DNA from 4 places in the Pseudoduganella sp. HUAS MS19 genome. Region 1 is predicted to be linked to each of the others. Evidence: predicted binding sites of a transcription regulator. Region 1 holds the regulator's gene; each other region holds the start of a gene.
What was found. The regulator sigma-54, encoded in region 1, starts transcription at its own class of promoters, with help from an activator protein. The targets are predictions, from matches to a motif close to TGGCANGNAANCTGCTTT.
Positions count from the first base shown of each region.

Region 2: the regulator sigma-54 is predicted to act here: its motif matches at 3,175-3,192, upstream of ACWBU6_RS05925 (TorF family putative porin).
Region 3: the regulator sigma-54 is predicted to act here: its motif matches at 1,766-1,783, upstream of ACWBU6_RS27690 (pilin).
Region 4: the regulator sigma-54 is predicted to act here: its motif matches at 2,067-2,084, upstream of ACWBU6_RS05535 (PEP-CTERM sorting domain-containing protein).

Region 1 covers NZ_CM132133.1:953,180-958,692, reverse strand. Annotated here, with positions in the region: gene ACWBU6_RS04465 (enoyl-CoA hydratase/isomerase family protein) at 1-845, opposite strand, end outside; gene hpf (ribosome hibernation-promoting factor, HPF/YfiA family) at 921-1,280, opposite strand; gene ACWBU6_RS04455 (RNA polymerase factor sigma-54) at 1,348-2,844, opposite strand; gene lptB (LPS export ABC transporter ATP-binding protein) at 2,854-3,609, opposite strand; gene lptA (lipopolysaccharide transport periplasmic protein LptA) at 3,612-4,214, opposite strand; gene lptC (LPS export ABC transporter periplasmic protein LptC) at 4,228-4,827, opposite strand; gene ACWBU6_RS04435 (KdsC family phosphatase) at 4,839-5,375, opposite strand; gene ACWBU6_RS04430 (KpsF/GutQ family sugar-phosphate isomerase) at 5,375-5,513, opposite strand, start outside.
Region 2 covers NZ_CM132133.1:1,281,718-1,287,230, reverse strand. Annotated here, with positions in the region: gene gshA (glutamate--cysteine ligase) at 1-259, opposite strand, end outside; gene ACWBU6_RS05935 (ammonium transporter) at 431-1,981, opposite strand; gene ACWBU6_RS05930 (P-II family nitrogen regulator) at 1,993-2,331, opposite strand; gene ACWBU6_RS05925 (TorF family putative porin) at 2,343-3,104, opposite strand; gene ACWBU6_RS05920 (accessory factor UbiK family protein) at 3,297-3,539, shown strand; gene ACWBU6_RS05915 (magnesium chelatase domain-containing protein) at 3,698-3,841, shown strand; gene ACWBU6_RS05910 (IS3 family transposase) at 4,101-5,102, opposite strand; gene ACWBU6_RS05905 (AAA domain-containing protein) at 5,153-5,513, opposite strand, start outside.
Region 3 covers NZ_CM132133.1:6,038,294-6,043,806, forward strand. Annotated here, with positions in the region: gene ACWBU6_RS27685 (pilin) at 411-899, opposite strand; gene ACWBU6_RS27690 (pilin) at 1,224-1,712, opposite strand; gene ACWBU6_RS27695 (FHA domain-containing protein) at 1,902-2,552, opposite strand; gene sucD (succinate--CoA ligase subunit alpha) at 2,616-3,497, opposite strand; gene sucC (ADP-forming succinate--CoA ligase subunit beta) at 3,511-4,677, opposite strand; gene ACWBU6_RS27710 (DUF2889 domain-containing protein) at 4,736-5,302, opposite strand; gene recX (recombination regulator RecX) at 5,433-5,513, opposite strand, start outside.
Region 4 covers NZ_CM132133.1:1,194,412-1,199,924, reverse strand. Annotated here, with positions in the region: gene ACWBU6_RS05550 (FAD-dependent monooxygenase) at 1-971, opposite strand, end outside; tRNA gene ACWBU6_RS05545 (tRNA-Phe) at 1,047-1,122, shown strand; gene ACWBU6_RS05540 (outer membrane beta-barrel protein) at 1,323-1,913, shown strand; gene ACWBU6_RS05535 (PEP-CTERM sorting domain-containing protein) at 2,118-2,690, shown strand; gene ACWBU6_RS05530 (M16 family metallopeptidase) at 2,793-5,513, opposite strand, start outside.

The DNA of each region.
Region 1 (5,513 bases):
TCGTGGGTCACGCTCATCATCAAGGGCGAGCGTAATTCCATCGCCTTGAGCGACTTCTGCGCGAAAGGCGTGCTGTCGCCGCGCAGCGAATCCATGATGGCCGGCACCGAACCGGCGGAGAAATGCTTGTCGATCAGGGCGCGCTGCGCCTCCAGTTCGCTGTCGCCGGCGAACGCATTGTGCGGGCCGGCAAAGACGGCAATCGCATCGCGCAGCGACTCGCCGGGAGTGGACTCGAACAGCGCTGCCAGACCGGCCAGTTCCGTTTCCGGCACGAAGTAGTCTGCCAGGTCCAGGTAGAGCGCGTCGGCCGCGCCGACCGTCAAGCCGGTCAGCCCGAGCCACATGCCGAGCCGCCCCGGCGCATGCGACAGGAAATGGCTGCCGCCCACGTCAGGGAACAGGCCGATATTCACTTCCGGCATCGCCATCTTGGTACGGCCGGTGACGATGCGCACGCCGCAGTCAGGCCCACCCTGTGCGATCCCCATGCCGCCGCCCATCACCACGCCATCCATCAGCGCCACATAAGGCTTGGGGTAGAAATGGATCAAATGGTTAAGCGCATATTCTTCGGTGAAGAAGTCTTCCAGCAGGGCGCTGCCGCCTTGTGTATTGGCGCGGCCGACGTCATGGAAAAAACGGATATCGCCGCCGGCACACAGCGCGCGTTCACTGCTGCTGCGCACGACAACCGCCGCCACGGACGCATCGTCGCGCCACGCCAGCAGCGCTTGCGTCATCGCGCGCACCATGTCGAGGGACAGTGAATTGAGGGCTTTGGGCCGGTCCAGCGTGATGAAGCCGGTGCCGTTGGAGATGTGGGTTTGGACGTGTTCGCTCATGCAAATATTTTAACGCACCCTGGCCGCAAAAAAGGGCGCCAATTGCGCCCTTTGGTGTGCTACACGGCCAGTCCTTTACATGGCGGTGGGTGGTGCTTCGTACGTATCCGGGAAATGCTTGATGGCCGCATGATTGTGGTTCTGCACACGGTCTTTGTATTTCATGACCTGGCGATCCAGTTTGTCAATCAGGGTGTCGATGGCGGCGTAGAGGTCTTGCGACAGGCTTTCGACGTACACGGTTTTGCCAGACATGCGCAGGTTGATTTCGGCTTTCTGGCGTTTCTCTTTCTCGGTGAGGTTATCTACAGTCAGGATGACAGCAATATCGATTACTTGATCGAAATGGCGCTTGACTCGTTCCAGCTTGTTCTGCACGTATTCGCGAATGGCCGGGGTCACTTCGACATGATGTCCACTGATGGTGAGATTCATACACACTCCTAAAGATGATGTCGCTCTCGAGTTCGTGCGCGCCGAAACGCACAGAGGAACCCATGCACTACAAAGATTTGCGGAGGCTTACCGGAGGGATTTTCAACGCTTCTCGATATTTGGCAACAGTCCGTCGCGCAATCACCATGCCTTGTTCTCCCAGCATGTCCGCAATCTTACTGTCGGATAAAGGATTTTTCGGGTCTTCTGCTCCTGTCAATTGCACGATCAGTGCCCGTATCGCAGTCGAGGAAGCTTCACCCCCAGCTTCGGTCGCGACGTGGCTACCAAAGAAATATTTCAACTCAAACATGCCATGTGGGGTGAGCATGTATTTTTGAGTTGTTACGCGAGAAATAGTGCTCTCGTGTAGTCCCAGTGTATCAGCAATTTCACGCAACACAAGGGGTCTCATGGCCACCGCGCCATGACTGAAAAAGTTCTTTTGTCGTTCTACTATCGCCTCCGCCACGCGTAGGATCGTGTCGAAACGCTGGCGCATATTCTTGATCAGCCACTTGGCTTCCTGCAGCTGGCCATTCATCTGCGACTCGCTCTTGCCTTGCTTGAGCAGGTTGGCGTACAGCGCGTTCACGCGCAGGCGCGGCACCACGTCGTTATTCAGCGTGACCAGCCAGCCGCCGCGGCCCTTCTTCACGATCACGTCCGGCACCACATAGTCTGACTCGCCTGACGCAAATTCGGCGCCCGGATGCGGGTTGCACTGGCGGATCACGCACTGCGCTTCGCGCAAGTCTTCGTCGTCGCAGTCGAGGGCTTTCTTCAGCTTGGTGAATTCGCGCTGGGCAAACCAGGTCAGGTGCTTTTCGACGATGGTCAGCGCCATGCGGCGCGTCACCAGCGGCACGCCCGGCATGCGCTTGATCTGCAGCGCCAGGCATTCGGCGGCATTGCGCGCGGCAACGCCGGGCGGGTCGAAACTTTGCAGCAGCACCAGGCTGCAACGCAGGTCGTCCAGCTCGATCTCCAGCTCGGGCGGCAGGCGCTCGTGGATTTCTTCCAGCGGCTCCTCCAGGTAGCCGTTATCGTCCAGCGCATCGATGATCAGCTCCATCAGCGCGCGGTCGCGCGGCTCCTGCACGGTGACGCGCATCTGCTCCAGCAGGTGTTCGCGCAGCGTGCAGCCGGAAGCTTCCAGTTGCGGGCGGCTGTCTTCGTCGTCGGCGGATTTGCTGCCGGAGCTGGCGCTCCAGTCGGTGTCGTCGCTGCCGTTGCCGGCGCTTTCGCTGTCGCCGCCTTCATAGCCTTCGCCATCGGCAGCGGCGGGGGCGTCGCCGCCCTCGCCTGGCGCGCCATCAGGTGTGGGCGCGGCGGGGCCTTCCGAGCCATTGCCGTTGCCCTGGCTGATGGCGCCATCGGCCAGCAGGCGCACCGAGTGGTCGAGCGGATCGTCAAGGCGCTCCAGCATGGGATTGTCGCCAAGCAGCTGTTCCAACTCCTGGTGCAGTTCCAGCGTGGACAGCTGCAACAGGCGGATGGATTGTTGCAGCTGCGGCGTCAGCGCCAGGTGTTGCGAGGTTCGCAGTTGCAGTGTTTGTTTCATGGCCTTCGCTTACATGCGGAAGTGTTCGCCGAGGTAGACACGGCGTACGGATTCGTTGGCAATGATGTCGTCCGGGCGGCCCGAAGCCAGCACGGCGCCCTGGTTGATGATGTAGGCGCGGTCGCAGATGCCGAGGGTCTCACGCACATTATGGTCGGTGATCAGGACACCGATATTGCGCTCCTTCAGGAAACGCACAATACGTTGGATTTCGATCACGGCGATCGGGTCCACGCCGGCGAACGGTTCGTCCAGCAGCACGAAACGCGGATTGGTGGCCAGGGCGCGTGCAATTTCCACGCGGCGGCGCTCGCCACCGGACAGCGACAGGGCCGGATTCTCGCGCAGCTTCTCGATTTGCAAGTCGGCCAGCAGCGCTTCCAGGCGCTGGTTGATCTCGGCCTTGGCCAGCGGCTTGCCGTCGACCCTCTGCAGTTCCAGCACCGCGCGGATATTTTCCTCCACGGTCAGCTTGCGGAACACCGAAGCTTCCTGCGGCAGGTAGGACAGGCCCAGCGCGGCGCGCTTGTGGATCGGCAGGCTCGATACGTCGGCGCCGCCGATATCGATGGTGCCCGCATCGGAGGCCACCAGGCCGACGATCATGTAGAAGGAAGTGGTCTTGCCGGCGCCGTTAGGGCCCAGCAGGCCGACCACTTCGCCGCAGTCGACTTGCAGCGAAACGTCGTGCACCACCTGGCGTTTGCCATAGGTTTTCTGGAGGCCGCGCACGACCAGCGTGCTGGCGCAGGTATTTGCTTGCATGCTTACTTCTTCTCCGTGGTGGCGGCAGGCGTGGTTGGCTGGGCCGCAGGCGTGGTTGGCTGGGCCGCAGGCGGTTCGGTGCGGGCCGGCTGGATCACCATGGTGCCGCGGCCGCCGCCCGGCTTGCTCTCGCCGCTTGCGGTATTGCGCACGCTGAAGAATTCCTTGCGGCTGTCGTAGGAGATGAACTCGCCCTGCACTTCATCGTTCTGCTTGCCGCCTTCCAGGCGGCGGATGGTGGCTTTGTTGAACATTTTCACCAGCTCAACCTGTTCCTCATATTCGATACGCTCGGCGTCGCCTTCCACCCACTGATCGCCGGCGCCGTCGCGCTTCTGGCGGAAGGTGGCTTTCTTGCCGTCGCCGAACAGGGTTACCTGCTGGTAGCCTTCCGGCGTCAGCTTGACGAAGGCGCGCTCGGCCGTCATGGTCAGCGTGCCGCGGGTCAGCCTGACGCCTCCCTGCAGCACGGTGATCTGCTTGACATCGTCAATGTCCATCGAGCCGTAGCTGATGTTGGTCGGCTTGTAGGAGTCGGCTTTCTCGGCCAGCGCCGGAGCCGCGACTCCCAGCAGCAAGGCTGCCGACAAGAGTAGTCGTTTCATAGTCATTCCTCAGTTATTGGTCCGCGGCCTTGGGCGGAATCTGCAGCGTGCCATTGCCGGCAAGGTGCATTTCGCGCGTCGCGTTATTGGCGCGCATGCTGTTGGCCGAAGCGGTCGTATTGCCTAGCCGCAGCTTCACCGGGCGGTCGGTTTCCATGCGGTCTTCGTCCGGGAAGATCACCAGCTTGTCCGATTCCAGGTGCAGCAGTTGCGAGTCCGGCGCCGCGGCGCGGTCGATCGTGACATGGCCGCTCAGGGTGACGCGGCTGTTGACGTCGTCCACCCGCGCCGTGTCCGCCACGATTTCCATCGGCGGCTTGTCGGCGGACAGGCTGCGCACGCGCGGCTGGTCGATCTCGGATGAATCGTCGATCGGGCGGTGGGTCAGCCGGTTGCCGGCAATAATATAGCTCGGTTTGCCTTCCCGCGTCATGCGCACGAAGGAGAAGTTGTCGATGATGTAGTCCGGCTCGTTCATGCGCAGGTCGGCCTGCATCTGTTCATCGGCCCGGTTCAGCAGTTCGAGCAGGTAAAAGCTGCCGAGCGCCGCCAGCAGCACGACGATCATGCCGATGGAAAGGCGGAAGCGGTGGGCGGTCCTCTGGTTACGCATTGCCGGCTCCCTTACGCCAGGAACTGGGCCATGACGCGCTCATAGCTGCCCGTTGCGTGCAGGACGAATTCACAGGCTTCGCGCACGGCGCCGCGGCCGCCTGCGGCCTCGGTGATGTAATGGGAGCGCTCATGCGCCTCCTTGCGGCCGTTCGGCACGCTGACGGCAAAGCCCACGCGGCTCAGCAGCGGCAAGTCCACCACGTCGTCGCCGATAAAGGCGACCTGCTCTTCGGCCAGCCCGAGCTCGGCCAGCAAGGCCTTGAACGGGGTCAGCTTGTCGTGGCCGCCCTGGTGCACGTACTCGATGCCCAGGTCGCGGGCACGCGCCAGCACGATCGGCGTGCGCCGCGCGCTGATGATCGCGGTCTTGATGCCGGCTTCCTGCAGCAGCTTGATGCCCAGGCCGTCGTGCACATTGAAGGTCTTGATCATTTCGCCCTCGGGGCCATAGCTCAGGCTGCCGTCCGTCAGCACGCCGTCCACGTCAAAGATGAACAGGCGCACCTTGGCGGCGCGGGCGACCAGCTCTTCACGGTTCAGCATCATCAGATCACCTTGGCGCGCGTCAGGTCGTGGATGTGCAGCGCGCCGACCAGCGTGCCGTCCGGGTCCACCACCAGCATCTGGTTGATGCGGAATTCTTCCATGACCGCCACCGCATCCACCGCCAGCTGGTCGGGGCCG
Region 2 (5,513 bases), 330 kb from region 1:
CGATCGCCGCCATGGCCGCCTGCACCGAAAGGGGGAGCATTTCGTTGGCCAGGAAGTGGAAGCCGCCCGGGAACAGGTTGGTATCCACCGGGGCCAGTTTGTAGCCGGCATTGCGCAAATCCACCGAAGCATAGAACGGCGGCGTATGCTCCTGCCATTCGAGGCGGAACCACCGTTCAATGGCTGGGGTCGCGGCAATGATCTTTTCTTCAAGATCCAGTAACGGCCCGGTCAGGGCCGTGACGAGATGGGGAACCATGTGACTTCCTTGCGGGTTGGTATTTGCAGACTCTCCATTTTGGGGCAAAAACCCCAATTAAAAGATACTTTGGAACAAAAAAAAGCCCCCGGATGGGGGCGTCAGGGGGCAGGCACCTGACAAGACATGGCGCAGCATGTTTTGTTGGGTGCCTGAGCCGGACTTGCAAACTCAAGCGTGGTAAGCCGATTCGCCGTGGCTGGTGATATCCAGGCCTTCGCGCTCTTCCTCTTCCGGCACACGCAGGCCAATCACGATGTCAACCAGCTTGAATGCCACGAAGGCAACAACAGCCGACCACACAATGGTCACGCCCACGGCAGTTGCCTGGGTGATCACCTGGCCGCCAATCGAGTAATCCGCGCTTGCCTTGTTGGCAACGTAGTCAAATACACCCTGGCCGCCCAAAGATGGGGCAGCGAACACGCCGGTCAGAATCGCCCCCAGGATACCGCCCACGCCGTGCACGCCGAACACATCCAGCGAGTCATCCGCGCCAATCAAGCGCTTCAGGCCATTCACACCCCACAGGCAGATGATGCCGGCCAGCAGGCCGATCGCCAGTGCGCCCATCGGGCCGACGAAGCCGCAAGCCGGGGTGATCGCCACCAGGCCGGCCACCGCACCGGACGCGCCGCCCAGCATGGAAGGCTTGCCCTTGAAGACCCACTCACCGAACACCCACGACACGGTTGCGCAGGCGGTTGCCAGCAAGGTGTTGACGAAGGCCAGTGCAGCGATGTCGCCCGCCTCCAGCGCCGAGCCGGCGTTGAAGCCGAACCAGCCCACCCACAGCAGCGAAGCGCCAATCATGGTCATGGTCAGCGAATGCGGCGCCATGGAATCGCGGCCGTAGCCAACGCGCTTGCCGATCAGGATCGCGCCCACCAGGCCGGCGATAGCGGCATTGATGTGCACCACGGTGCCGCCGGCGAAGTCCAGCGCGCCCTGCTGGAAGATCCAGCCCGCCTTGGCGGTTTCGGTCGCCAGGGTCTCGGCGCTGGTGATCGCGTCAGGGCCGGTCCAGAACCAGACCATGTGGGCGATCGGCAGGTAGCTGAAAGTGAACCACAGCACCATGAAGGCCAGCACAGCGGAGAAACGCACGCGCTCCGCAAACGCGCCGACGATCAGGCCGCAGGTAATCGCTGCGAAGGTACCCTGGAATGCAACGAAGATGAATTCAGGAATTACGACGCCCTTGCTGAAGGTCGCAGCCATGGCGAAGCCCTTGGCCGGATCGTAAATATCGTCAAGCAGCGTGCGGCCAAAGCCACCGAAGAAAGCATTCCCTTCAGTGAAAGCAATCGAATAGCCATACAGGCACCACAGCACGATGATCATGGCGAACACGAAGAACACCTGCAACAGCACGGACAGCATGTTCTTCGAACGCACCAGGCCACCGTAGAACAGGGCCAGGCCCGGGATGGTCATCATGATCACGAGCAGGGTCGCCACAAACATCCAGGCGGTATCGCCCTTTTGCGCTACCGGCGCGGCCGGCGCAGCAGCCGGATCGGCTGGAGCAGCCGCGGCCGCCGGTGCAGCAGCAGCATCAGCGGCGACAGGCGCGGCCGGAGCAGCGGCAGGCGCGGCGGCAGTTGCTGCGGCAGCCGGCGCTTCGACCGGCTTGGCATCTTGGGCCAGCACAGGCAGTGCTGCGCTGAAGGCCAACAGGACAGTCACCCCCGCCAGCCATTTTTTAATGGTCTTGTGCATCACGGTTCCCCTTACAGTGCTTCGTTGCCGGTTTCGCCGGTACGGATACGGATTACTTGCTCCAGCGACGAGACGAAAATCTTGCCGTCGCCGATCTTGCCGGTGCGGGCGGCATTCTCGATCGCCTCGATAGCCTGGTCAACGATGGCATCGTCAACCGCGGCCTCGATCTTGGTCTTTGGCAGGAAATCGACCACATATTCCGCGCCGCGATACAGCTCGGTATGGCCTTTCTGGCGGCCAAAGCCTTTGACTTCGGTCACCGTAATACCTTGCACGTTGATCGCCGACAGGGCTTCACGCACCTCGTCGAGCTTGAACGGCTTGATAATGGCGGTAATCATTTTCATACGATGCCTCTTCAGAAGGTTTTGGACACGGTCAGCACCAGGCCGCCCTTGCCCAGGTTTTTGCCATTGGTCGGCGCGATATAAGCGTCGCTATTGGTCTTGATATAAGCCAACGCGACGGAAGCCACGCCGAAGTCCTTGGTCGCGCCGACCTTCCAGTCGGTATAGCTGAAGAAGCCATTGTTCTTCACTTTCTGGCGGCCAACGTGCAGGTTCAGGATGATGCCCTCATACACTTCCTGGTTGAAGGAAGCGTCGATGTAGGTGCTGTGCTTGCTGTCCGCAAAGCCGAACAGGTTGCTCAGCGAATGCGAATATTTGAGGGTTGCCGGGCCATAGCCAAGCTGGGCGTACAATTCGCGGGTGTTCGGGCTTGGATGCAGGTCGTTGGAAGGATAAATGTAGGCCAGGAAGCCCACGTCGTAGCTGACGCCAGGCGCGATTTCACCGCGCTTGCCGCCGTACAGGTCCAGTTCAACGTCAGCATCACCGCCGGCATCCTTGATCCACTTGATGGTGGAGCCCCAGGCACCTGCATAGAAACCGGTCGGATTGTTGACCCAGTCAGCGCCGCCTTGCAGCGCCGGTTTCAGGCGGGTTTGCGAGATACCACGGTAGCGGTAGTCGCTGGTCAGGGCCGCGTTATAGCTGAACTCATTATCAGGCTTCGCCCCGGGTGCGGCATCGGCCGCGTGGGCCTGGCCGGCTCCCATCGTTGCCATTGCCAGTGCGACTGCAGCGGTGAGTCCCAGCTTCTTGCTCTTATGAATCATGGCGATTTCCTTTTGAGTGAACTTTTATTGCGGTTTAAAATTCAGTCTGAAATAACAGCTTTCTTGCTTATTAGCAGATTGCGTGCCAGGCAAAATTCGTGCGCTAGTTGATTTAAGGACAGCTTTCCGCACCATTTAAAGCCAAAGCCGCACCGTTGTGGTGCACAAACTCACACAACAGGAATGAAAAACATGGACATGAACGCCTTCTTCAATGACTTGCAACAGAAGGTCAACCAGGTCATCGAAAACTCGCCGGCGAAAGATATTGAAAAGAACGTCAAGGCGATGATGACCCAGGGCTTTGCCAAGCTGGACCTGGTAACCCGCGAGGAATTCGACATCCAGGCCCAGATGTTGGCCAAAGCCCGCGCCAAGCTGGAGCTGATGGAATCGCGCCTGGCCGAGCTGGAAGCCAAGCTGGCCGACAAGTAATCCCCTTGCGCTAGCTTGAACGGGCGGTGGCGCCCGCGGTCTACGAAGGTTCGGCTGGGGACCCGGGAAGCCACCATGGGCATTGCCGTCATCAAAAGCCGTGCCCTGGCCGGCATGCTGGCGCCGGAAGTCAATCTTCAAGTTCACTGGCCAACGACTTGCCCGCCTTCGCGATCGTTGGCCTGGCCGACACCGAAGTAAAAGGGGCGCGCGACCGCAGGCGCGCCGCCATCACCGATGCCGGTTTCGAACTGCTGCAGCACCGTACATGCAAGTTTGTTGTGGATACCACTAACAGCTAAGTTTCCCCAAGATGGACTGGGTCGTCGAGTGAAGACCACTCAGATGAAGCGATGCAACGCCACTCCCTGATTCCTATGCAGCGCAAGATAAAACTGCGTTACAGTATTGCAGAGGGCTCATTTCTAATTGGGGAGCAAGCGCTAAATGAAAGAGGACGAGTCAAAACACAAAGTTCTCCTACCTGCATTTCAGCTTTCGGAGCTTACCGTCCACGACGATTAAAGTGGACCCGTCAGTCAAGACACTTAGCCGGTTAATTTAAGCTGTGCCCGTTTCCACTTCTGCAGCTGCCCGGCGCTGCCCCGTATTGCTCACTTCTTCCTGCCCCTGATCTGCGTCGCCGAATTTGTCAACGATCATCGCACCGCCGCCGATGCCCGCGCTGTAGACCCGATCTGGCGTCTCGTAGCCCAATGCCTGATGTGGGCGCCCGGCGTTGTAGAACGCGAAGTATTGCGCCAGCCCCACCGTCAACTCGGCCATGTTGGCATAGCCCTTCAAATACACGTCCTCGTACTTCACGTTGCGCCACAGGCGCTCCACGAAGATGTTGTCCAAAGCTCGTCCGCGCCCATCCATGCTGATCGCCACGCCTTCGCGTTTGAGTACACCGGTGAAGGCGCTGCTGGTGAACTGCGAGCCTTGGTCGCTATTGAAAACCTCGGGCTTGCCATGGTGACGTATAGCGTCTTCCAGGCAGTCCACGCAGAACGCGGCGTCCATGCTGTTGCTGAGGCGCCAGGCCAGCACCTTGCGGCTGTACCAGTCGATGATCGCCACCAGATAGGCGAAACCCTTCGCCAGTCGGATGTAGGTGAGATCCGTCGACCACACCTGGTTTGGCCGCGTTACCGCCACACCGCGCAGCAGGTAAGGATAGACCTTGTGCCCTGGCTGCGCCTTGCTCGTGTTGGGTCCCGGCGCCATGCCGGCCAGGCCCATCTCCCGCATCAGGCGCTGCACGCGCTTACGGTTGACGCAATGGCCTCGCCCGCGCAGAAACACCACCATACGCCGACTACCGTAGAACGGCCGATTGGTGTACTCCTCGTCGATCAGCGCCCGCAGCTGGCCATCCTCCTCGTCCACCAATGGCTGGCGCGCTGCCGCTTCCAGTCGCCGGTAGACCGTGGAGCGCGGCACGGCTGCCAGCTCGCACTGCATCGCCAACGGCACCTCATCGCCGCGATCAATCCACTGCGCCCGTTCGGCTGCGAGTTGAGCGAGAACATGCGTATCTTCTGGCGAGTTCGCGAACATTATTTCGAGATCACCAATTGTTCGCTGCATCAGAGGTCGGCTAGCGGCGGTCATATCAGCTCCTGCAACTCAGCGTCGGCGACACCATAAGGGTCCACTTCTTTCGAATGAACCCAAATTGTATTGTCTACGGACTCGGCTCCGAGCGGCTCAATACCTAATTCACCAAGAGTCGTCACCAGATCGGCCAGTACCTCCTGTCGGCGCCGAACGAACGTCGATGCAAAGCAGCGCCAAAATGTCCAGCCGGCCCGTTCCAATACTCGTTGACGAGCCATATCATCTTGCCATTGGCCTGGATCGTGGAATCTATCGCCATCACACTCTATCGCTAACCGGCGACCCTCAGCCCCCTCGACGACGAAGTCAATGCGATACCCTCCACATGGGACTTGTGGTTCGATCCGGTAT
Region 3 (5,513 bases), 1.3 Mb from region 1:
GGCCAGCTACCGCTTGCGAGTCAAGTTAAGTGGCCTACCCATTGGTGCCACGATGATTTCAGTACCATTCATTTTCCCCATCGACGTCCAGCTACGTCGCGCCCGTTTTCTCAGTTACTGGTTGCGAGGCAATCGCGCCAGTCCCCCATCAGGATCAAAGCATTTCCGTCGTGTTCGATGGGATGCGCAGCGCGTTTCCCGCTCTCAGAAAAACACTGGTGCCGTCGTTTGTCCCGTAAGCTTCTTCTGGGGTATGTTCAGCTGTAGCGTGCAGTTCACTGGCTGCACCGTACGCACTTCACCTTGCTGCGAATCGTTTCGTACGAGGCACGCTGGCTAACCGGCAGAGAATCGCTTGAACAAATAAAAAAAACCGGGCCGAAGCCCGGTTTTCTCACCAGTTAGGTAGATTAGGTACCTACGTTGTTCTTGGTGATTGCAGAGTAGACTGCTGGTGCATTGGCTTGGGTGATGTTGGTGGTGGTGGTCCACTTCACGGTCGAGTCTTTAGCGTCCAGAGTTGGAGTGAAGGTGATGGTCTTGCCATCAGCTTCCGAAGAGATGCCGGTAGCCAGGGTGATGGTGATAGCGCCGTCCGTTACTGAAGCCAGGTTGGCGACTTCTTTGGTTGGCTTGAAGTCAGCGGTTGCAGTGATGCCATTGGAACCCGCGTCGCAGCTATCTTTCACGCCGCCTGCTTCCTGGATGCAAACGGAAACTGCGGTCTTGATCGAATCAGCAGCGGTGATCGCATTGGCGATCTTGGCCTTCGCGGTGTAGTCCGAGTAAGCTGGGATTGCTACTGCAGCCAGGATACCAATAATGGCCACAACGATCATCAGTTCAATCAGGGTGAAGCCGGCTTGTGCTTGACGCTTAATCATTTTCACGGATTTCATTTGCAACTCCTTCAGGGGAAAGAAACAAAAATTGGGTGCGACACTGGAGTAACAGCAATGCGTGTGCCATCTCAAATTGTCAACAAAAACCACGGATTTCTGTCAAAAACTGTCAAATTTCCCTGCTGAGATGACGTTTTTGGTCAATTGGCCTCCAATTTTTGTCAGCTCTTCTGGAGTGGGGTGCCAAAATTTAGCGATACAAAGCGAATCGTGTATTCGGCGGATGCGGGGCCTGAGGACCGATCCCAGGAACTTTTACTTACCCCAAAAGAAAATGCCCCGCTTTCGCGGGGCATTTCATATTACTGCGGAACAGGTAGATTAGGTACCTACGTTGTTCTTAACGATTGCGGAGTGGACCGCTGGGGCATTTGCCTGAACGATGTTGGTGGTGGTGTTCCACTTCACGGTCGAATCTTTTTCAGTGATAACTGGGGTGAAAGTGATGGTCTTGCCGTCAGCTTCCTTGGAGATGCCGGTACCCAGGGTGATGGTGATCGCGCCGTCAGTAACCGAAGCCAGGCTTGCCACTTCTTTGGTTGCCTTGAAGTCAGCAGTTGCGGTGATGCCGTTCGAGCCTGCATCGCAGGTGTCTTTCACGCCACCAGCTTCTTGAATGCACACGGAAACTGCGGTCTTGATCGAATCAGCAGCGGTGATCGCGTTGGCGATCTTGGCTTTAGCGGTGTAGTCCGAGTATGCTGGGATTGCAACAGCAGCCAGGATACCGATAATGGCCACAACGATCATCAGTTCGATCAGGGTGAAGCCAGCTTGCGCTTGTTTCTTAATCATCTTCATCGATTTCATTTACTAGTCCCTAAGATTTTAAAAATTGCTCAGTGAGTTGAGGCACGGAAAGTAAAGCAATCACCGTGCCAGGCCATTTTGGTGCAAAAAATCCAAGTTAACCACCAATTTTTGTCAGCTTTAGGGCAAGCAGTTGACGCTTTGTGTCAAAAGGAAAACAAAAATTGTCCAAATGCCTGACAAAAATCGTCAGCTGGCGCGGAAGGCCATCAGGATGCCGCTGAGGTCGAGGATGTCGCCAACGTTTAGCGGATGAGGCTGGCGCGGCATCGGGTCACCGTTCAGCAGGGGAGATTTGTCGCCTTCCACGTGGGCGACGGAATATCCTTCGGGGGCACGGGCAATCACCACGACCTGCACGCCGGGGCGGCCCAGGCTGGTGACGGCCTTGGTCAAGCTCAGGGTTTTGCCGGCATTGCTGCCGTTCAGGACTTCTATATGAGCCAGTGGCAATTCGGCGAACTGGGTGTGCGGCGCGGCGGCCGAGGACGAGGCCGACGGCGGTGCCGGCATGGCAGGGATGGTGGCGGCGGCGGCGGCCAGTGGGCGGATGCCGTCGCTGACGAATTCGAGGTGGTACTTGGCCATCTTGATCACATCCTTGTTCTGCAGGAAGTGCTTGCCGATGCGGTGGCCATTCACAAATGTACCATTTGTGCTTTGCAGGTCTTCCAGGAACGAGTCGTCCAGGATGGTCGTGACGAGCGCATGCTCACCACTGACTGCGGGGTGGCTCAGGACAATGTCGTTATGCTTATGGCGGCCGACCGTCATGCGCTCCTTGGTGAGCTGCACGGTCTGCTCGATAACACCTTCTCGCATCACGAGTAGTTTTGCCAAATCAATATCCTCCGGGTAAACGCAAACGGGGAGCCGAAGCTCCCCGTTATCATACAGCTACTATTACAACATTGCCTTCAACAGGCGACCCATTTCGGATGGGTTTTTGGTGACCTTGATGCCGCAGGCTTCCATGATTTCCAGTTTGGCTTGTGCCGTGTCGGCGCCGCCGGAGATCAGCGCGCCGGCGTGGCCCATGCGCTTGCCTGGAGGAGCGGTCACACCGGCGATGAAGCCAACCACTGGCTTCTTCATGTTGTCCTTGATCCAACGGGCTGCGTTGGCTTCGTCTGGACCGCCGATTTCGCCGATCATGATCACAGCGTCGGTGTCAGGATCGTCGTTGAACATGCGCATCACGTCGATGTGCTTCAGGCCGTTGATCGGGTCGCCGCCAATGCCAACTGCAGAAGACTGGCCCAGGCCCAGGGCGGTCAGCTGTGCCACCGCTTCATAGGTCAGGGTGCCGGAGCGGGAAACCACGCCGATGCGGCCCTTGCGATGGATATGGCCAGGCATAATGCCGATCTTGATTTCGTCCGGGGTGATCAGGCCTGGGCAGTTAGGGCCCAGCAGCAGGGTCTTGGAACCTGCCTTGGCCATGCGGTCTTTCACTTCCATCATGTCGCGGACCGGGATGCCTTCGGTGATGCAGATGGCCAGGTCCAGTTCAGCTTCCACGGCTTCCCAGATTGCGGCGGCGGCGCCTGCTGGTGGAACGTAGATTACGGAAACGGTCGCGCCGGTTTCCGACGCTGCTTCCTTGACGGATGCGTAGATCGGGATGCCTTCGAAGTCTTCGCCGGCTTTCTTCGGATTCACGCCTGCAACGAAGGCATTCTTGCCGTTCGCGTAGTCGCGGCACATACGGGTGTGGAACTGGCCGGTCTTGCCGGTGATGCCCTGGGTGATGACTTTGGTGTCTTTATTGATCAGGATAGACATATCGATTCCTTAATTATTTACCGGCGGCAGCGGCAACAACGGCCTTGGCTGCTTCTTCCATGGTGTCAGCGGCGATGATAGGCAGGCCCGATTCGGCCAGCATCTTCTTGCCCAGGTCTTCGTTGGTGCCCTTCATGCGCACGACCAGCGGCACGGACAGGGAAACGGCCTTGGCGCCGGCGATCACGCCTTCGGCGATCACGTCGCAGCGCATGATGCCGCCGAAGATGTTCACCAGGATGGCTTTCAGTTCCGGGTTCTTCAGCATCAGCTTGAAGGCTTCGGTCACTTTCTCGGTGGTGGCACCGCCGCCCACGTCCAGGAAGTTGGCTGGCTCGCCGCCGAACAGCTTGATGGTGTCCATGGTTGCCATGGCCAGGCCGGCGCCGTTCACCAGGCAGCCGATATTGCCGTCCAGGGAGATGTAGGCCAGGTCGAACTGGGATGCTTCAACTTCAGCTGGATCTTCTTCGTCCAGGTCGCGGTAAGCCACGATTTCCGGGTGACGGAACAGGGCGTTGGCGTCGAAGTTGAACTTGGCGTCCAGTGCGATGACCTTGCCGGAACTGGTCAGAATCAGTGGGTTGATTTCGGCCAGGGAAGCGTCGGTTTCCCAGTAGGCTTTGTACAGGCCTTGCAGGTTGGCGACGGCGTCGGCTACGGAGGCTTCCGGTACGCCGATCTTGCGTGCCACGTCGGCAGCGTCTGCGTCGGACAGGCCGGTCGCTGGATCGATCACGACGTTGTGAATCAGTTCAGGGTGCTTTTCAGCGACTTCTTCGATGTCCATACCGCCTTCGGAGGAGGCCATCAAGACAACGCGCTGGGTGACACGATCGGTCACCAGGGAAACGTACAGTTCCTTCTTGATGTCGGCGCCTTCTTCGATCATCAGGCGGCGGACTTTCTGGCCTTCAGGGCCGGTCTGGTGGGTCACCAGCTGCATGCCCATGATCTGGTCGGCGTATTCCTTGACCTGTTCCAGCGACTTGGCTACTTTCACGCCGCCGCCTTTACCACGGCCACCTGCATGGATCTGTGCCTTTACGACCCATACTGGGCCGCCCAGGGTTTCAGCAGCTTTCACCGCCTCTTCCACAGACATGCACGGAATGCCGCGCGGTACGGTCACTCCGAATTTTCGGAGGATTTCTTTGCCTTGATACTCATGGATTTTCATGCTGGCTTTCCCTTCTTTCGAATACCTGTTTGTTGGTTAGATGTATTTTGTACAGCACCTAGGCTGCTTCCGTCTTGTTGACGTACCAGCGTGGGTAGAACTCGGCAACTGCCCCGCCATCGGTCTTGAGGGCGTGGCACTTATCAAGTTGGAACGGTTTCTCTGTCGCAGTGCTGGAGCGCTCGTTCACTGGCCAGACATCATTGGCAAAGGCTTGCATGGCTGCCGTCGGCAGCACCTGGGCCAATTCCGTCAGGTGGGTACAGCCTTGTACACCGCCCAGCCTTTCCTTGACCGCTTGGCGAAAACCCTTCGTCAGGTTGAGGCCGATCAGGGCTTTGTAGGCTGGGCCAATCGTGTCGCAATGGCCAGGATAGGGAACGGCGTCCGAACTTGCTTCGGCATCGACGATGGTGAGCTGCTTATCGACGGTCACGCGCAGCCACAGGTCGTGCAGGGCTTCGTTGCCCTTGCGCGGGCCGGATGCCAGCATGGTGTCGAAGGATTTGATGTCCGTGATATGGGCGTCAAGATCCCACAGGCCATCCTCGCGTGAATACGCCTGGATGTCTATGGCGCGCGTATGCCGCAGCGCACGTCGGGAGACAGGATTTGACAAGGACATAAGACCGATGCCACAAAACGTGGCCAAAATTATAAGCAGCTAATCAGTACGCCGCAGCTTCTACGGACAACCACCGCACCCGCGGTGCTGCATAAAACTCTCGAAGTGTAGCACACCTTGCCAGGCCAATTTAAAAGTCCTCGTCCGGCATCGTGCCCTTCATGGCGGTGCGGATGGCTTTCTGGGAGAAGCCGCGCGACATGAGGAAGCG
Region 4 (5,513 bases), 240 kb from region 1:
GCTTTCACCAGTTCCTGCACATCGCCAAAGCCAAGGTTCATGCCATGGCCGGCCAGTGGGTGCACCACATGGGCGGCATCACCCACCAGGGCCACGCGCGGCGCCACCATCGAATGGGGACGCATCAGCCGCAGCGGGAAAGCCTTGACCACTTCCGGCTGCAGCGGGCTCAGCTTGCCCAGCTTTTCCTGGGCGAAGGCGGCCAGCCGCCCGGCCAGCGCAGCGGCGCCTTCGCGGCACAGGGCATCGGCCAGCATGTCCGGCGCCGACCACACCAGCGAAACCTGGTCGCCCGGCAGCGGCAGCAGGGCCACGATGCCCTGCTCGCCGGTGAACCACTGGTGCGCGACACCATGGTGCGGCAACTCGCAGGCAAAATTGGACACCACTCCGCTCTGGTTATAAGGGCGGTAATCGAGCCCGATATCGCACTGGCCGCGTACCCAGGACTGGGCGCCATCGGCGCCCACCACCAGCGCTGCGCCGAGATGGGAACCGTCGTCCATGGTGATCACGGCGCCTTGTTCGTCATGCTTCAGGGCGACTGCCTTGCCGTGCACGAAATGCACGTTCTGGGCAAAGCGCAGCGCGGCATCCAGGGCCTGGTTCAGGTTGCGGTCTTCCACGATCCAGCACAAGCTGCCTGTGTGGGCGCCGTAAGCATCGAAGTTCAGCGCACCGGCCCTGGCGCCATCGCCGTTGACCAGCATGGCATCGACCGGGGCAATGCGCGATTGGTCCATGGCCCCCCAGACCTTCAGGGAATCGAGCAAGCGGTGGGCAGTGTGGTTGAGGGCGAACACGCGGACGTCCCAGCTGGCCTCGTCCGGGCGCGCGGCTGCCGGCGGCGGGCCCAGCAAGGTCACACTCAATCCGGACTGGGCAAACGCGAGGGCTGCCGTCTTGGCAATGGCGCCATTGCCAACGATGCAGACCGCAGTCTGCATATGGTGATGCGTGGGCTTGTTCATCCGCGCATTATAGCTTTCCCCCAATGAAAAAAGGCTATTGCAAACCAAGGATTCCCTGCTATAATGCTGCCTCTTGGCCTGGTAGCTCAGTTGGTAGAGCAGAGGACTGAAAATCCTTGTGTCGGTGGTTCGATTCCGCCCCGGGCCACCAAGAATAAAAAGTGAAAACGCCGATCTTTGTGGTCGGCGTTTTTCGTTTGTGCGCTGGTCTTTGGATTGTGAGAATTAGCGCATTTTCAGTAAGTATCAACATGCTACTATCGCGCTTCCCCCTTCCCTGCCGCAGCTGCGGCCCCCGCAGCCTCCGAAGTGAAGTCCTTTTCAATACTTTCTAAACAAGAAGTTATTAGCATGAAAAAAGCTGTATTCGCCCTCGCGGCACTGGCGATCGCCTCTTCCTCCTATGCCCAGAACGCTGCCGAACCGGCAAGAACCGTGCATGGCTTTGTCGGCCTGGGCATCACCGCCGGCGGCGACAAGCTGGCCACCGCCGAGTACACCAATGGCGACTCCGCCAACATCCGTGCCGGCGGCGGCGTGTACTTCACCGGCGGCGTGGATTTCCGCATCGATGAACAGTTTTCCGTACAAACCAGCGTGAATTTCCATGTGGACGACCAGTCCGCGCGCAATGGCAGCATGAAGTTCCAGCGCTTCCCGATCGAAGCCCTGGCCTTCTACCACATCAACCAGAACTGGAAGATCGGCACCGGCCTGCGCTATGTCACCGGCGCCAAGCTGAGCGGTAGCGGCGCTGGCGAAATCGACGATGTGAAGTTCGACAATACCCTGAGCGGCGTCGTGGAAGCGGAGTACCTGTTCACGCCGCAACTGAGCGTCAAAGTGCGCTACGTGAACGAAAAGCTCGAAGTCAAGCGTGGATACGGCTGGGGCGAAGTGAAAGCCGACCACGTCGGCGTCTCGGGCAACTTCTACTTCTAAGCGCGCCCCGCTTGCGAGAACGCCGATCCTTGCGATCGGCGTTCTTGTTTTTGTCGGGAATTTTTACACATTGCCATTCAGTCAATTAATTTCACTAGTAAAACAATACATAACTACTTGTAACTACAAGTAAAACCGGCAATATTATTTCTATGGCATGATTTGTGCTAACGCTGCTGAGTCTCTTTTTCTTTAGGACTCAATATGAAAACCGTTCGTCAGCTCCTGGCCGCCGTTGCCCTGCTTGCCCCGCTGTCCGCCTTGGCCTTCCCGATCGCTACTGCCGGCACCGAGGGCAACCCGGTGCTGGTCGGCAGCACCGCCAATATCGTCGCGCGCTATGAGGGCAATTCCGCTGCCTACAGCAACGATCTTTACCTGGTTACCAACGATGGCATCGCGGGTAACGATATCTTCCTGTTCAATAACCACAGCTCCGCCATTGGCGCGACCGTGGACCTCGGCAGCTTTGCCCTTGGTACCGAACTCGTCTTCCGCCTGCACGTCAACAACACCAATACGGACTACTTCACGGGCTTGGCCGGCCGCAACCCGGACGGCTCGTTCCACGCGCGAGTACAGGGCAACTGGCTTCCCGACACCACCTTGGTAAGCTTTGAAGACTTGTACAACGGTCCCTTCGAATTTAACGACCTGAGCTTCTCTTTCACCAATACCACCACGCCTTCCGACGTACCGGAACCGGCCAGCATGCTGCTGCTGTCCCTGGGCCTGGCCGGCATCGCGGTTGCGCGCCGCAAGCCACGCAAGTCTTAAGCTGGGCCTGAACTGAAAACGCCGATCCTTGCGATCGGCGTTTTTTTTCGGGCCGGGACCCGCGGAGAAGCCCCGCCGCGCCAGGCGGCGGGGAGGCCTCGCTTACGGCCTCGAGGCCGGCGCCGCACCGGCAGCGCCGGCAGCGGACTTGGCGAAGTCACCGGCCTTGATCACCGAAACCGCTTCCGGCTTCAGGTTGGCCCGCAATGCTTCGTTGACCTGGGCCACCGTCAGGGCGCTGACTTTGGCTTCCAGCTCCTTGTCGAAGGCCATGGTGCGGTCAAAGCTCAGGTAGCCCGCCAGGCGGCCGGCCAGGCCCGCGTCGCCGGTACGGCCCACCTCCTGCGATTGCAGCCAGGCTTTCTTGGCATCGGCCAGTTCAGCGTCGGTAAAGCCATCCTTGAGCGCCTTACCCAGCTCTTCGCGCAGCGCAGCTTCCACCTTGGCAGTGTTTTGCGGCGCGCTGATCGCAAAGGCCAGCCACAAGCCGGCCGGGTCGCGCGCTGGCACCGACAGTTGCGAACCCACGCCGTAGGACAAGCCTTCTTTCTGGCGGATGCGGTCGGCCAACCGGCTGCGTAATGCACCGCCGCCGAGCATGTAGTTGCCCATCAACAGGGCCGGGTAGACGGCCGCATCATCCTTCATCGGCACCGGCTGGATCGCGAACAGGACCGAGTTGGCCTTGTCCGGTGTTTCCAGCGCAATGCTCTGGCCGGCGACCGGCTTCAGGACGCTGGCGATACGGGCGTAGGGCTGCTGCGCCTTCCAGTTGCCGAACAGCCTGGCCGCTTGCGCCTGCACGGCGGCGGCGTCGAAGTCGCCCACCACGGACAGGGTGGCATCGCCGGCGCCATAGTAGGCCTGGTGGAAGGCCTTGACTTGTTCCACGGTCGCAGCTTTCTGTTCCGCCAGGAGCTCCGGCAAGGTCATGGTGTAGCGCACATGGCCGGCCGGGAAAGTATTGGTCAGGCGCTGCATCGCATTGCTGGCCAGGGGTTGCGGCTCGGTCAGTTGCTGCTCGGTACCCGAGATCATGTCGCGTTGCTGCTCGGAGAAGTCCTTTGCCGTGAAGGCCGGTTTGGTCAGCGATTCGCCCAGCAAGTCCAGCACTGCCGCCAGGTTGTCGCGCGTGGTGGTGACGTTGACCGTCACGCCTTCGGCGCCACCGTTGATGTTAACACTTGCCTTCAGCTTGTCGAGTGCATCCTTGACTTCCTGGCGCGACAGGCGCTCCGTGCCGCTCAACAGCAACGAGGCGGTCAGGTCGCCAATGACGGCCTTGCCCGCCAGGTTCTCGGCAGTGCCCATGCGCAGTTGAATCGACGCGCTGACCGTGTTGCCCTTGGTGCTCTTTGACAGCAGCGCGAGCTTCATGCCGTTGGCCAGGACCGAACGCTGGGTGCGCTTTTCGATATTGTCGGGGCTCGGGTCGAACACTTCGCCCTGGGCGATGGCTGCGCGGCCCTTATAGTCCTTGACCATTGCCGCGACATCCGGCGTTTTCGGCACTTCGGTACGGTCGGCTGCATCGGTCGGGATGAAGCGCGCCAGCGTGCGGTTCGACGGCTTCAGGTACTTCAGCGCCACGGCCTGCACTGCTGCCGCATCGACTTTCTCGACCTGGTCGCGGCGCTGGTAGAACAGGCGCCAGTCGCCGGCGGCTTGCGCCGATGTCAGGGCGATGGTGAAACGGGCGGTGTCATTGACGGTCTGGTCAATGTCCTTGGCGATCGAAGCCTTGGCGCGCTCCACTTCAGCTTCGGTGACCGGGTGGGACTTGATGTCTTCCAGCGCCTTCAGCATCGCCTCTTCCACGGCTGCGGTCTGGCCGTCTTTCGGCACTACTGCAGCGAACAGGTGGTAGCCCGGTTCCATCTGGTTGAAATTCAGGTCCATCACGGAAGACGCCAGCTTGGCATCGACCAGGGTCTTGTGCAGGCGGCCACCCGGTGCTTCGGACAGGATACGGCCCAGCACCTGCAAGGCTGACGCATCGATATGGCTGGCCGGCGCCACGTGGTAGCCGGCGGCCACGATCTGGGTGCCGCCGGTGCGGCGGATGGTGACCGAACGTTCGCCGTCCTGGGTCGGTTCCGCGGTATAGGTCGGGGCCAGTACGCGGGCCGGCTTTGGAATCTTGCCGAACAGTTCGTTGATCTGGGCCAGCACCCTGGCTTCGTCGAAACGGCCGGCGACCATCAGGATCGCGTTGTCCGGCTGGTAGTAGCGCTGGTAGAACGCGCGCAGGCGCTCGATGCTCACGCCTTCAATGTCGGAGCGGGCGCCGATGGTCGATTTGCCGTAATTGTGCCAGTCGAAGGCGACCGACATCGTGCGCTCGAGGGTAACGCGGAAAGGATCGCTCTCGCCCCGCTCGAACTCGTTGCGCACGACCGTCATTTCCCCTTTCTGGGTCTGGTTGTTCCACAGGTCGTCCTGGCTGATCGGCGAATTGACCATGCGGTCCGCTTCCAGCTCCAGCATCAGCTTCAGGTTGTCGTCGTTGGCCGGGAAGGTCGAGAAGTAATTGGTGCGGTCATACCAGGTGGTGCCGTTGAAGCGGCCGCCGGTCTGGTTCAGCACCTCCACCGGCGTCTTGCTGCCCTTCTTGATGCCGAAATTGGCGGTCGGCTTGAACAGCAAGTGTTCCAGCAAGTGGGCCATGCCGGTCTCGCCATAGTTTTCGTGGCGCGAACCGACCATGTAGACGATGTTGGTGGTCAGGGTCGGCTTGCTCGCGTCCGGGAACAGCAGCACGCGCAGGCCGTTGGCCAGGCGGTATTCGGTAATTCCTTCAACCGAGGCAACTTTGACTGCGGC